Regions from separate parts of the Pseudomonas sp. DTU12.1 genome, predicted to be linked through region 1. Evidence: riboswitches for the same ligand, from Rfam matches in the RefSeq annotation. Region 1 holds a riboswitch; the other holds the start of a gene.
The links. A riboswitch is a leader RNA that binds a small molecule or an ion and turns the genes downstream of it on or off. The one in region 1 is predicted to bind cobalamin.
Positions count from the first base shown of each region.

Region 1 (5,392 bases):
GACTGCAGCGGTTTTATCGGTTATCTGTTTCGTGAAGAGGCCGGCATGAACCTGCCGCGCTCCACCCGCGAAATGATCAACGTGGATGCACCGTTGGTCGCACGGAACAACCTCAAGCCTGGCGATCTGCTTTTCTTCAGTACCAATGGCCGTGGTCGTGTCAGCCACGCCGGTATCTACCTCGGTGATGACCAGTTCATCCACTCCAGCAGCCGCCGCAGCGGTGGGGTGCGGGTCGATAAGCTGGGCGACAGCTACTGGAGCAAAACCTTCATCGAAGCCAAGCGCGCACTGGCGATGGCGCCGACTACCGTTACCGCTCGCAAGTAAACTTAAAGTGATACTTGAAGTTTGACGCGTAACCGCTAAAATCCTGAGATATTGTTGCGAACCTGACCGCGCAAGCTTGCTTGCGCGGTCTAGTTTTCAGCGTTCGGCAGCGAAAGCCGCATCCAGATCAGGATTGTTCTGCCCATGTCGACCTCGGCCCGCCTAATTCTTCTTGTCTGCGCCGTGCTGCTCAGTGCCTGCGCCAGCCGTCCTCCACCTGCGCCTGTGGCCGTCAAGCCCAAGCCGGTATTCAACTACACCACCCAGAACTTTTCGCCGGTTGCCGAAGATGTGCTGTTTCGCGCCTTGGGCCTGGTCGGCACGCCTTATCGCTGGGGCGGCAACACGCCGGACTCGGGGTTTGATTGCAGCGGCCTGATTGGTTTTGTCTACCGCGATGCTGCTGGCATCTCGCTGCCGCGCACCACTCGCGAGTTGATCGTGATGCGTGCCCAGGACGTGCGTGAAGATGCGCTGCAAACCGGCGATCTGCTGTTTTTTGCCACGGGCGGTGGTTCGCAGGTCAGCCATGCCGGCATCTATGTAGGGGAAGGGCGCTTCGTCCATGCGCCACAAACTGGCGGTACGGTGAAGCTTGATACCTTGTCCAAGGCCTATTGGCAGAATGCCTACCTGAGCGCCAAGCGCGTGTTGCCGGCCGAGCACCTGGCGCGTAACCCTTAAGCCAGCCTATAACCCAATGTGGGAGCGGGCTTGCCCGCGATAGCGGTGTATCAGTGGATAGATTCCTGGCTGATCCACCGCCATCGCGGGCAAGCCCGCTCCCACAGTTGTTTTTTGGGAGGCAAATTATTTATTTAACAGCCGACACCCGCCACACCTTGTTCCCCACATCATCCGCCACCAACAGCCCGCCTTGCTGGTCGATCACCACCCCCACCGGCCGCCCCATGGCTTTCTCATCACTGTTGAGAAACCCGGTCAGCACATCCACCGGTTGCCCCTTCGGCTTGCCGCCTTCGAACGGCACAAAGATCACCTTGTAGCCACTGTGCGGCTTGCGATTCCACGAGCCATGCTGGCCGATAAACGCGCCATGGCTAAATTGTGCCGGTAGCGTGTTGCCTTCTGCGAAGGTCAGTCCCAGGGACGCGGTGTGTGGCCCGACGGCGTAGTCCGGCGCGATGGCCTTGGCCACCATGTCCGGGTCCTGCGGCGTGACCCGTACATCCACATGTTGGCCGTAGTAACTGAACGGCCAGCCATAGAAGCCGCCATCCTTGACCGAGGTGATGTAGTCCGGCACCAGGTCGCTGCCGATTTCATCGCGCTCGTTGACCGCCGTCCACAGCTTGCCGCTTTGCGGCTCCCAGGCCATGCCGTTGGGGTTACGCAGGCCGGAGGCAAAAATCCGCTGTGTGCCGCTGGCCCGATCGACTTCCCAGATCGCAGCGCGGCCCTGTTCGGCTTCCAGGCCGTTTTCGCCGACGTTGCTGTTAGAGCCGACGCTCACATACAACTTGCTGCCATCCTTGCTGGCCACCACGTTCTTCGTCCAGTGGTGGTTCAGCGGGCCGCCCGGTAGGTCGATGACCTTGGTGCCTGGCGCCTTGATCGCGGTTTCCCCCGGTTGATAAGGGAAGCGCAGCAGCTTGTCCGAATCGGCCACATACAGATCGTTGCCCACCAGGGTCATGCCAAAGGGCGAGTTGAGGTTTTCCAGGAAGACCGTGCGGGTTTCTGCCACGCCATCATGGTCGGCATCGCGCAGCAGGGTGATGCGGTTAGGGCTGGGCACACCCGCGCCGGCGCGGCCCATGACCTTTTCCATGACCCAGCCGCGAATGCCCTTGGAGTCATCCGGCTTGGGCGGCGCGTTGGTCTCGGCCACCAGCACGTCGCCATTGGGCAATACATACAGCCAGCGCGGGTGGTCCAGGCCTTCCGCGAAGGCGCCGACCTGGGTACCCGCGGCGGCCTGGGGCTTGGCGCCATCGGGCCAGCCAACGGCCGGGGCGATGTTGACAGTGGGGATCAGGGTTTTGTTTGGTTCCGGCAGCTTGGGCGAAGGCCCGGTGCCGTCGGACACCTGCAACGTTGAGCTTTCCCCGCAGGCGGCGAGTGCGCCTGCGGCCATGATCAGTACGGCGAGTCGGGTCTTGTGCATGTTTTTCTCCTCAATGCCTGTAGTCATAGAGGTACGGCCCGTGGCGATGGTTCAAGTGCGCGGCCGGCTTTAATTGACGCTGTACCCCCAACCCACTAACCTTCGCCGCTTGTTTCAGGTGCTCTGTGGCGTACGCGTCGATCGAGTGAAACAGGGAAGCCGGTGAGGGCGCGCACTTTTCTACAGTGCGGCCACGATCCCGGCGCTGCCCCCGCAACGGTAAATGAGTCAAGACGCTGCTTTTGCCACTGTATCGCGTGCGATATGGGAAGGCGCATCGTCGGCCCGCCCTGCTCAACAGGGCGCCACTCATGAGCCCGGAGACCGGCCTGATTCATCCAACAGCATCACGGTGGGCGATGCTTGGCTTCATAGAAATTGTCTTTTCCTGCCCGCCGTTTTTGTCCAGCCCCAACGGAGAGCTGCCATGACTGATTCCCCTGATCGTGACGAACGCCACCTGGCGCGCATGCTGCGCAAAAAAGCGGTGATTGATGAGCGCATTGCCAATTCACCGAATGAATGCGGTTTGCTGCTGGTATTGACCGGCAATGGCAAAGGCAAGAGCAGTTCGGCGTTTGGCATGCTGGCCCGCGCCATGGGGCACGGCATGCAATGCGGCGTAGTGCAGTTCATCAAGGGCCGTAACAGCACCGGTGAAGAACTGTTCTTCCGCCGTTTCCCCGAGCAGGTGCGGTTTCATGTGATGGGCGAGGGCTTCACCTGGGAAACCCAGGACCGCCAGCGCGATATCGCCGCCGCCGAAGCGGCCTGGCAAGTCTCCCGGGAAATGTTGCAGGACCCGTCCATCGGCCTGGTGGTGCTGGATGAGCTGAACATCGCGCTCAAGCACGGCTACCTCGACCTGGACCAAGTGTTGAGCGACCTGCAAGCCCGGCCACCGATGCAGCACGTGCTGGTCACCGGTCGTGGCGCCAAGCCAGAACTGATTGAAATGGCCGACACCGTGACCGAAATGGGCATGCTCAAGCACGCGTTCCAGGCCGGTATCAAGGCACAGAAAGGCATCGAACTTTGAATCAGCCGCGCCATTGCCCAGCCGTACTGATCGCCGCACCGGCGTCAGGCCAGGGCAAAACCACTGTCACCGCCGCCCTGGCCCGTTTGCACCGCAACCTGGGGCGCAAGGTCCGGGTATTCAAATGCGGCCCGGACTTTCTCGACCCGATGATCCATGAGCGCGCCAGTGGCGCGCCGGTCTATCAATTGGACATGTGGATGGTGGGCGAGCAGGAAAGTCGCCGTTTGTTGTGGGAAGCCGCGGGGGAGGCGGACCTGATCCTGATCGAGGGCGTGATGGGGCTGTTTGACGGCACCCCCTCCAGCGCCGACCTGGCGCGCCACTTTGGCGTGCCGGTACTGGCGGTGATCGACGGCACCGCCATGGCCCAGACCTTTGGCGCCCTGGCGCTGGGGCTGGCGCGTTACCAGGCGGACCTGCCGTTCGCCGGGGTCCTGGCCAACCGCGTCGGGACCGTGCGCCATGCGCAATTGCTTGAAGGCAGCCTGACCGAAGGCCTGCGTTGGTACGGTGCACTGTCCCGGGAAACCGGGATCGAGTTGCCCAGCCGCCACCTGGGCCTGGTGCAGGCCAGCGAGTTGAACGACCTGGACCTGCGCCTGGATGCGGCCGCCGAAGCCCTGGCCGGCAGTTGCGAGGTAGCGCTGCCACCGCCGGTGGAGTTCGCCGCACCCGAGCTGATCGAGGCCGAACCTTTGCTGGCCGGGGTGCGGATTGCCGTGGCCCGTGATGAAGCCTTCGCGTTCACCTATGGCGCGAGCCTCGACTTGCTGCGGGCGATGGGCGCCGAGTTGCGCTTCTTTTCGCCGATCCATGACCAACTGTTGCCCGATGCCGATAGCCTCTATCTGCCTGGTGGTTACCCCGAGCTGCATCATCAGGCGTTGTCGCAAAACACCGCGATGCTGCAGGCGATCCGTGGCCATCACGCCGCCGGCAAGCCGTTGTTGGCCGAATGTGGCGGCATGCTCTATTTGCTAGACTCATTGACCGATGTCGAGGGCACTCGCGCCGAACTGCTGGGGCTGTTGCAAGGCGATGCGGTCATGCAGAAACGCCTGGCGGCCCTGGCCCTGCAAACGGTGGAATTGCCGGAAGGCGTGCTGCGCGGCCATACCTATCATCACTCCCTGACCAGCACGCAATGGCAGCCGATTGCCCGTGGCATGAGCCCCAATGGCGGGCGCGGTGCCGAGGCGGTGTATCGCCAGGGGCGGATGACGGCCTCCTATGTGCACTTTTATTTCCCGTCGAACCCGGCTGCGGTGGCTGCGCTGTTTGCGCCCGAGCGGGACGCCGCTATCGCCGGCAAGCCAGCTCCCACAGGGGATTGCATTGCAACTGTAGGAGCGGGCTTGCCCGCGATAGGGCCATGACCGACAACGCCTTCCCCGCAGCCGAGCGCCAGGCCATCTACCGCGCCATCGCCGAACGCCGCGACATGCGCCACTTCAGCGGCGGCACCGTGGCCCCCGAACTGCTCCAGCGCCTGCTGCACGCCGCGCACCAGGCCCCCAGTGTCGGCCTGATGCAGCCTTGGCGCTTTATCCGCATCAGCGACCGCAACCTGCGTGGGCAGATCCAGCAGTTGGTGGAAGCCGAGCGCATCCGCACCGCGGCCGCCTTGGGCGAGCGCTCGGACGACTTTATGAAGCTCAAGGTCGAAGGCATCAACGACTGCGCCGAAGTGTTGGTGGCAGCGTTGATGGATGATCGCGAGCGGCATATCTTCGGCCGGCGCACGTTGCCGGAAATGGACCTGGCCTCGCTGTCCTGCGCGATCCAGAATCTGTGGCTGGCCTCCCGAGCCGAAGGCCTGGGCATGGGCTGGGTGTCGTTGTTCGAGCCCCAGGACCTGGCCGACCTGCTGGGCCTGCCGCCCGGCGCCAAGC
Region 1 is NZ_CP045254.1:1,835,373-1,840,764, forward strand. Features, by position in the region: gene GDV60_RS08120 (C40 family peptidase) at 1-330, shown strand, start outside; gene GDV60_RS08125 (C40 family peptidase) at 475-1,014, shown strand; gene GDV60_RS08130 (sorbosone dehydrogenase family protein) at 1,145-2,458, opposite strand; cobalamin riboswitch at 2,558-2,806, shown strand; gene cobO (cob(I)yrinic acid a,c-diamide adenosyltransferase) at 2,886-3,497, shown strand; gene GDV60_RS08140 (cobyrinate a,c-diamide synthase) at 3,494-4,876, shown strand; gene bluB (5,6-dimethylbenzimidazole synthase) at 4,873-5,392, shown strand, end outside.

Region 2 (5,392 bases), 1.4 Mb from region 1:
AGTGGGTCAAAGCCCAGTTCGAAGGCCTTGGCCAACACGCGCAGCAGGCTCGATTGCGGGCCGCGCCCGTCGCCACGCGGGATGCGCAGCAGGGCCAGCAAGGTGTCGATACGCAGCCGACCTTCGGGTGATTCACCAAAGATATGCAGGCCGTCGCGGATCTGCGATTCCTTCAAATCGCACAGGTAGGTATCCAGGCGCGGCAACCAGACCGCAGCGTCGGCATCGTTATCCAGCTCAAGCTCTTGGTCGATACGGGTTTCGCGCACCAGCTTGAGGATGTCCTTTTGCAGCTCCAGGGCGCGTCGTGGGTCGAGCAATTGCGCTTCGTAATACTCGTCTGCCAGCAGCTCCAGGTTGCGCAGCGGGCCATAGGTCTCGGCGCGGGTCAGCGGCGGCATCAAATGGTCGATGATCACGGCCTGGGTGCGCCGCTTGGCCTGGGCCCCCTCGCCCGGGTCGTTGACGATAAACGGGTAGATATTGGGCAACGGCCCCAGCAGCGCATCCGGCCAGCAGTGCTCGGACAGCCCGACGCCTTTGCCCGGCAGCCATTCCAGGTTGCCATGCTTGCCGACGTGGATCACGCCATGGGCGCCGTAGGTGTGGCGCAGCCAGAAATAGAACGCCAGGTAAGCATGGGGCGGCACCAGGTCCGGGTCGTGGTACACCGCACTGGCATCCACCTGGTAACCCCGCGCCGGCTGGATGCCGACAAAGGTCAGGCCCAGGCGCAGGCCGGCGATCATCATGCGCCCGTCGCGACACATCGGATCGTTATGGGGCGTACCCCAACGCTCCAGCACAGCCTGGCGGTTGGCCTCGGGCAAGCGATTGAACATCGCCTGGTAATCGTCCAGGCCCAGGCTTTGGTGGCAGGGTCGCAGGTCGAGACTGTCGAGATCGTTGGTCACGCCGCCGAGCAGCTCATGGATCAAGGCCGTGCCGCTGTCCGGCAAGGTGGATGGCAGCGGATAACCTTCGGTTTGCAGGGCCCGCAGGATATTCAAGGCAGCAGCCGGGGTGTCCAGGCCAACGCCGTTGCCGATGCGCCCGTCGCGGGTCGGGTAATTGGCCAGAATCAGGGCGATGCGCTTATCTGCATTCGGCACCCGCGCCAGTTCGACCCAGCGCCGCGCCAGTTCGGCCACAAAATCCATGCGCTCGGGCGCCGCGCGATAGCACACTACGTCCGACTGACTGCGCTCGCTGCGCCAGGCCAGATCCTTGAAGCTGATCGGGCGGCTGATGATGCGCCCGTCCAGCTCCGGCAAGGCGATGTGCATGGCCAGGTCGCGTGGGCCAAGGCCTTGCTCGCTGGCTTCCCAACCGGGTTGGTTGTCCTGGGCGCAGATGGCTTGTATCACCGGGATATTGCGGCGAAACGGTCGCAGATGGGGTGCTTCGGGGCTGGACTGGGCAAAGCCGGTGGTGTTGAGAATCACCGCCGCCTGCACCTCATCAAGCAGATCCTCGACCACCGCCAGGCAGCCCGGCTCTTTCAAGCTGGCCACCGCCATTGGCAACGGGTTGAGGCCCGCAGCCTGCAAGCGCTGGCAGAACACATCGATAAAAGCGGTATTGGCCGCCTGCAAGTGCGAGCGGTAGAACAGCACCGCCGCCACCGGCCATGCAGCGTTCCAGTCTGCCTGCCAGTCATTGAGGCAAGCATTGGCTTTGTGTGGGTGATAAATCGCGGTGCGCGGCAGGGTTTGCGGCTCGTCCCAGGGGTAATTGCGCCCCAGGTAGCTGCTGGCCAGGCAGCGATAGAAATCCAGCGCATTCCCCAGCCCACCCTGGCGCAAAAAGTGCCACAGGCGGTCACGCGCCGGCGCATCCACGGTGCTCAGGCCGCTGAGTTCGGGGTCGGGACGATCATCCCCTGGCACCAGGATCAGCTGCACGCCCTGCTCGGCCAACTCCACCAGGCGCTGGATACCGTAGCGCCAATAGCCAATGCCACCATGCAGGGATATCAGGATGACCTTGGCGTGACGCAGCACCTCGTCCACATACAGGTCCACCGACGCGTGGTTCTGCACCTGCATCGGGTTGGCCAGGCGCAGGCTCGGATAGTCATCGGGCAGTTGCTGGGCCGCTTCGGCCAGCAGCGCCAGGCTGGAATCACCGCTGCACAGGATCACCAACTCGGCGGGAGTCTGTCCAAGGTCGGCGATGTTGTCATCGGAGACGAAACCGCCGGGCTGGGTCCTGAGCAGATGCATGGGTTAAACGCTGAGGGCGGCGCGCAATTGCGCTTCGAGGCCCGCTGCATCCAGGTCCTGGCCGATCAGCACCAGGCGCGTGATGCGCGCTTCGTCAGCGCTCCAGGCACGGTCGAAGTGTTTGTCGAAACGCGTGCCCACGCCCTGGATCAGCAATCGCATCGGCTTGTTTGGAATCGCTGCGAAGCCTTTGACACGCAGGATGCCGTGCTGCACCACCAATTGGGTCAAGGCATCGAGCAGCAGTGCTTCGTCAGCCTGTGGCAGGTCGATGGAGATGGAATCAAAAGCATCGTGATCGTGATCGTCTTCACCTTCGTGGTGATGATCGTGATGGCTGTGGCGCCCGTCGATATGCTCCTCGGAGCCGGCACCCAAGCCGATCAACACGTCCAGGGGCAGGCGACCACTGCTGGCTTCGACGATTTTCACCGCTGGAGGCAGCTCTTCGGCCACTTCCAGGCGCACGCGGGCCAGGTCTTCGGCGCTGATCAGGTCGGTTTTGTTGAGGATCACCAGGTCGGCGCTGGCCAGTTGATCGGCAAACAGTTCGTGCAGCGGCGATTCGTGGTCCAGGTTGGGATCCAGTTTGCGCTGGGCGTCGACCTGATCCGGGAAGGCGGCGAAGGTGCCAGCCGCCACGGCTGGGCTGTCGACCACGGTAATCACCGCGTCAACCGTGCAGGCGCTGCGAATTTCCGGCCACTGAAAAGCCTGCACCAGCGGCTTTGGCAGGGCCAGGCCGGATGTTTCGATGAGGATATGGTCCAGATCGCCACGACGCGCGACCAGTTCACGCATCACCGGGAAGAACTCTTCCTGGACGGTGCAGCACAGGCAGCCGTTAGCCAGCTCATACACACGGCCGTTGGCCTCTTCTTCGGTGCAACCAATGGAACACTGCTTGAGGATCTCGCCGTCGATACCCAGCTCACCGAACTCGTTGACGATCACGGCGATACGGCGGCCCTGGGCGTTATCCAGCATATGACGCAGCAAGGTGGTTTTGCCCGAGCCGAGAAAGCCAGTGACGATAGTAACGGGGAGTTTGGCCAGTGTTTTCATTGGATGCCCTTTGGGGCGGGCATACGGGACGACTGGCCCTGCGGCGACGCGCAGGCGCTGGATTCGTCACCGGATCACCCCGCCCGGTTGAAATGGAAAATCGGTTGCGAGGCAGGTCTCCTGGCTTGGGGCTTGCCGGCCTGGAGGCTGGCGCTGGCTGCGCCTTCCCGCCGGATACAGGCAGTGGCGTGGCAGTCAGATAAACCCTTTACAGTTGCGGGGGCAGCCGCGGCATCGACCGCGTTCCCTTCTTAGCTTCGGCCTGGGCCGAAGAACCTCGAAGGTGCAAGGCTACGCAGTGCGAGAGGACGGGTCAATGTCGGCAAACCCAGATCAATTTTTACCCCACGGCACTCTGAGAAAAAACCTGTATCACTCTGCAGGCCTCGGCGGGGAACAAGTTTGAATGGGGCGCCACACATTTACCGATTCATGCATTTGCAGCCCTGTTGGCATTGCTCACAGGAGTCCATCTGCGGTGAACGCCCTATACAGCAGTGAATTCGAGGATCTGTCATGACACTTTCAATATCTCAGCCCCACAATCTCTACTCTCCGCCGATCGCACCGGGCAACAACCAAGGGGCGGCTGAAGCCAGCGGTAACAGTCGCACAACCCGTGCAACGCCAGAGGAATCACGCCCAACACGTTCTCCCTCGTCCTATAACAACAAGCGTCTGCTGCAAGAGGTAAAGAAACACTTTAGGGAGTACGCAGCGGGGGCCGATGACAAATACGTCAACTTTAATGAGCTAAAAGAAGCTGCCGGCCACCGTCCAAGCACTAGAACATTTTCTGCCCAAGCATCAGCAGTTGCGGATGAGCTGCTCAAACGCAGTCGCCTACTTAACGAGTTGGATATTGGCGTTGGGTTTACTTGGGATGGACGGGGCTTGAAAGATCAAAGGTTTGATCATGACAACCTTGATCACATGATCGGACGGTTGCCTGACAGGGTCAAATTCAAGTGGCGATCCTAAGGATAAACCTGTTGAAACAAGCACCTATACTCACCAACCATCGGTACGTCTGACGGTACTGCGATCAAAACCTCAGCCAGCGTTCAAGGTGTTTGAGGCACATCCCTCACACATGCTCTCCAGCGCCTTGTTTCGGGTGCCCTTGATTGGGTGAAACGGGAAACCGGTAAGCCGTAGTTGCGGGGGCAGCCACGGCATCGACCGCGTTCCCTTCTTAGCTTCGACCGGGGCCTAAGAACCTCGAGGGTGCAAGGCTACGCGTGCGAGAGGACGGGTCAATGTCGGCAAACCCAGATCAATTTTTACCCCACGGCACTCTGGGAAAAAACCTGTATCACTCTGCAGGCCTCGGCGGGGAACAAGTTTGAATGGGGCGCCACACAGTCACCGATTCATGCATTTGCAGCCCTGTTGGCATTGCTCACAGGAGTCCATCTGCGGTGAGCGCCCAATACAGCAACAAACTCGAGGTTCTGTCATGACTATTTCAATGTTTCAGCCCAACAGCCTTCACTCGCTGCCAATCACGCAGGGCAAAGACAGCAATCAACCCCCGCCCTCCAAAACTGACACTGCTCAGAACCAATGGGCAGACGACACCAGTGGCGCCAGCCGAACAACGCGAGCGACGCCGGGGGCATCATCTCAAGCAGACTATCCATCGTCCTACAGCGACAGGCGCCTACTCAAGGAGGTGAAGAAGCATTTTAGACAGTACGCAGCGGGAGATGGTGACAGGTACGTTAACTTTAATGAATTGAAGGAAGCCGCCGGCCAGCAGCCGACCAGTAGAACCTTTACTACGCACGCGTCAGCAGTGGCCAAGGAACTTCTCAACCGTCCTAGCCTGCTTGACGAACTGGATATAGGGGTTGGCTCTACTTGGAGGGAGCCAGGGTTGAAAGACCAAAGGTTCGATCATGACAACCTGGACTACATGATAAACAAGTATCGCGAAACAACTTCTTTGGAGAGCTACAGCGACAAGGTGCTGGCCAAGAAATTACTGTCTACGTTGGACGAGCTAGAAATCTCCACAACCTTCCCATACGCTAGTTTTACCTTGGTCGACCTAAAAAATATGGCAGCCGGAAAACTACACGACGGCCGAGACGCGACAC
Region 2 is NZ_CP045254.1:3,282,845-3,288,236, forward strand. Features, by position in the region: gene cobN (cobaltochelatase subunit CobN) at 1-2,225, opposite strand, end outside; gene cobW (cobalamin biosynthesis protein CobW) at 2,229-3,290, opposite strand; cobalamin riboswitch at 3,383-3,585, opposite strand; gene GDV60_RS26570 (hypothetical protein) at 3,807-4,271, shown strand; gene GDV60_RS26575 (hypothetical protein) at 4,750-5,392, shown strand, end outside.
Region 2: linked by a shared signal. The riboswitch ahead of cobW (cobalamin biosynthesis protein CobW) and the one ahead of cobO (cob(I)yrinic acid a,c-diamide adenosyltransferase) in region 1 are both predicted to bind cobalamin.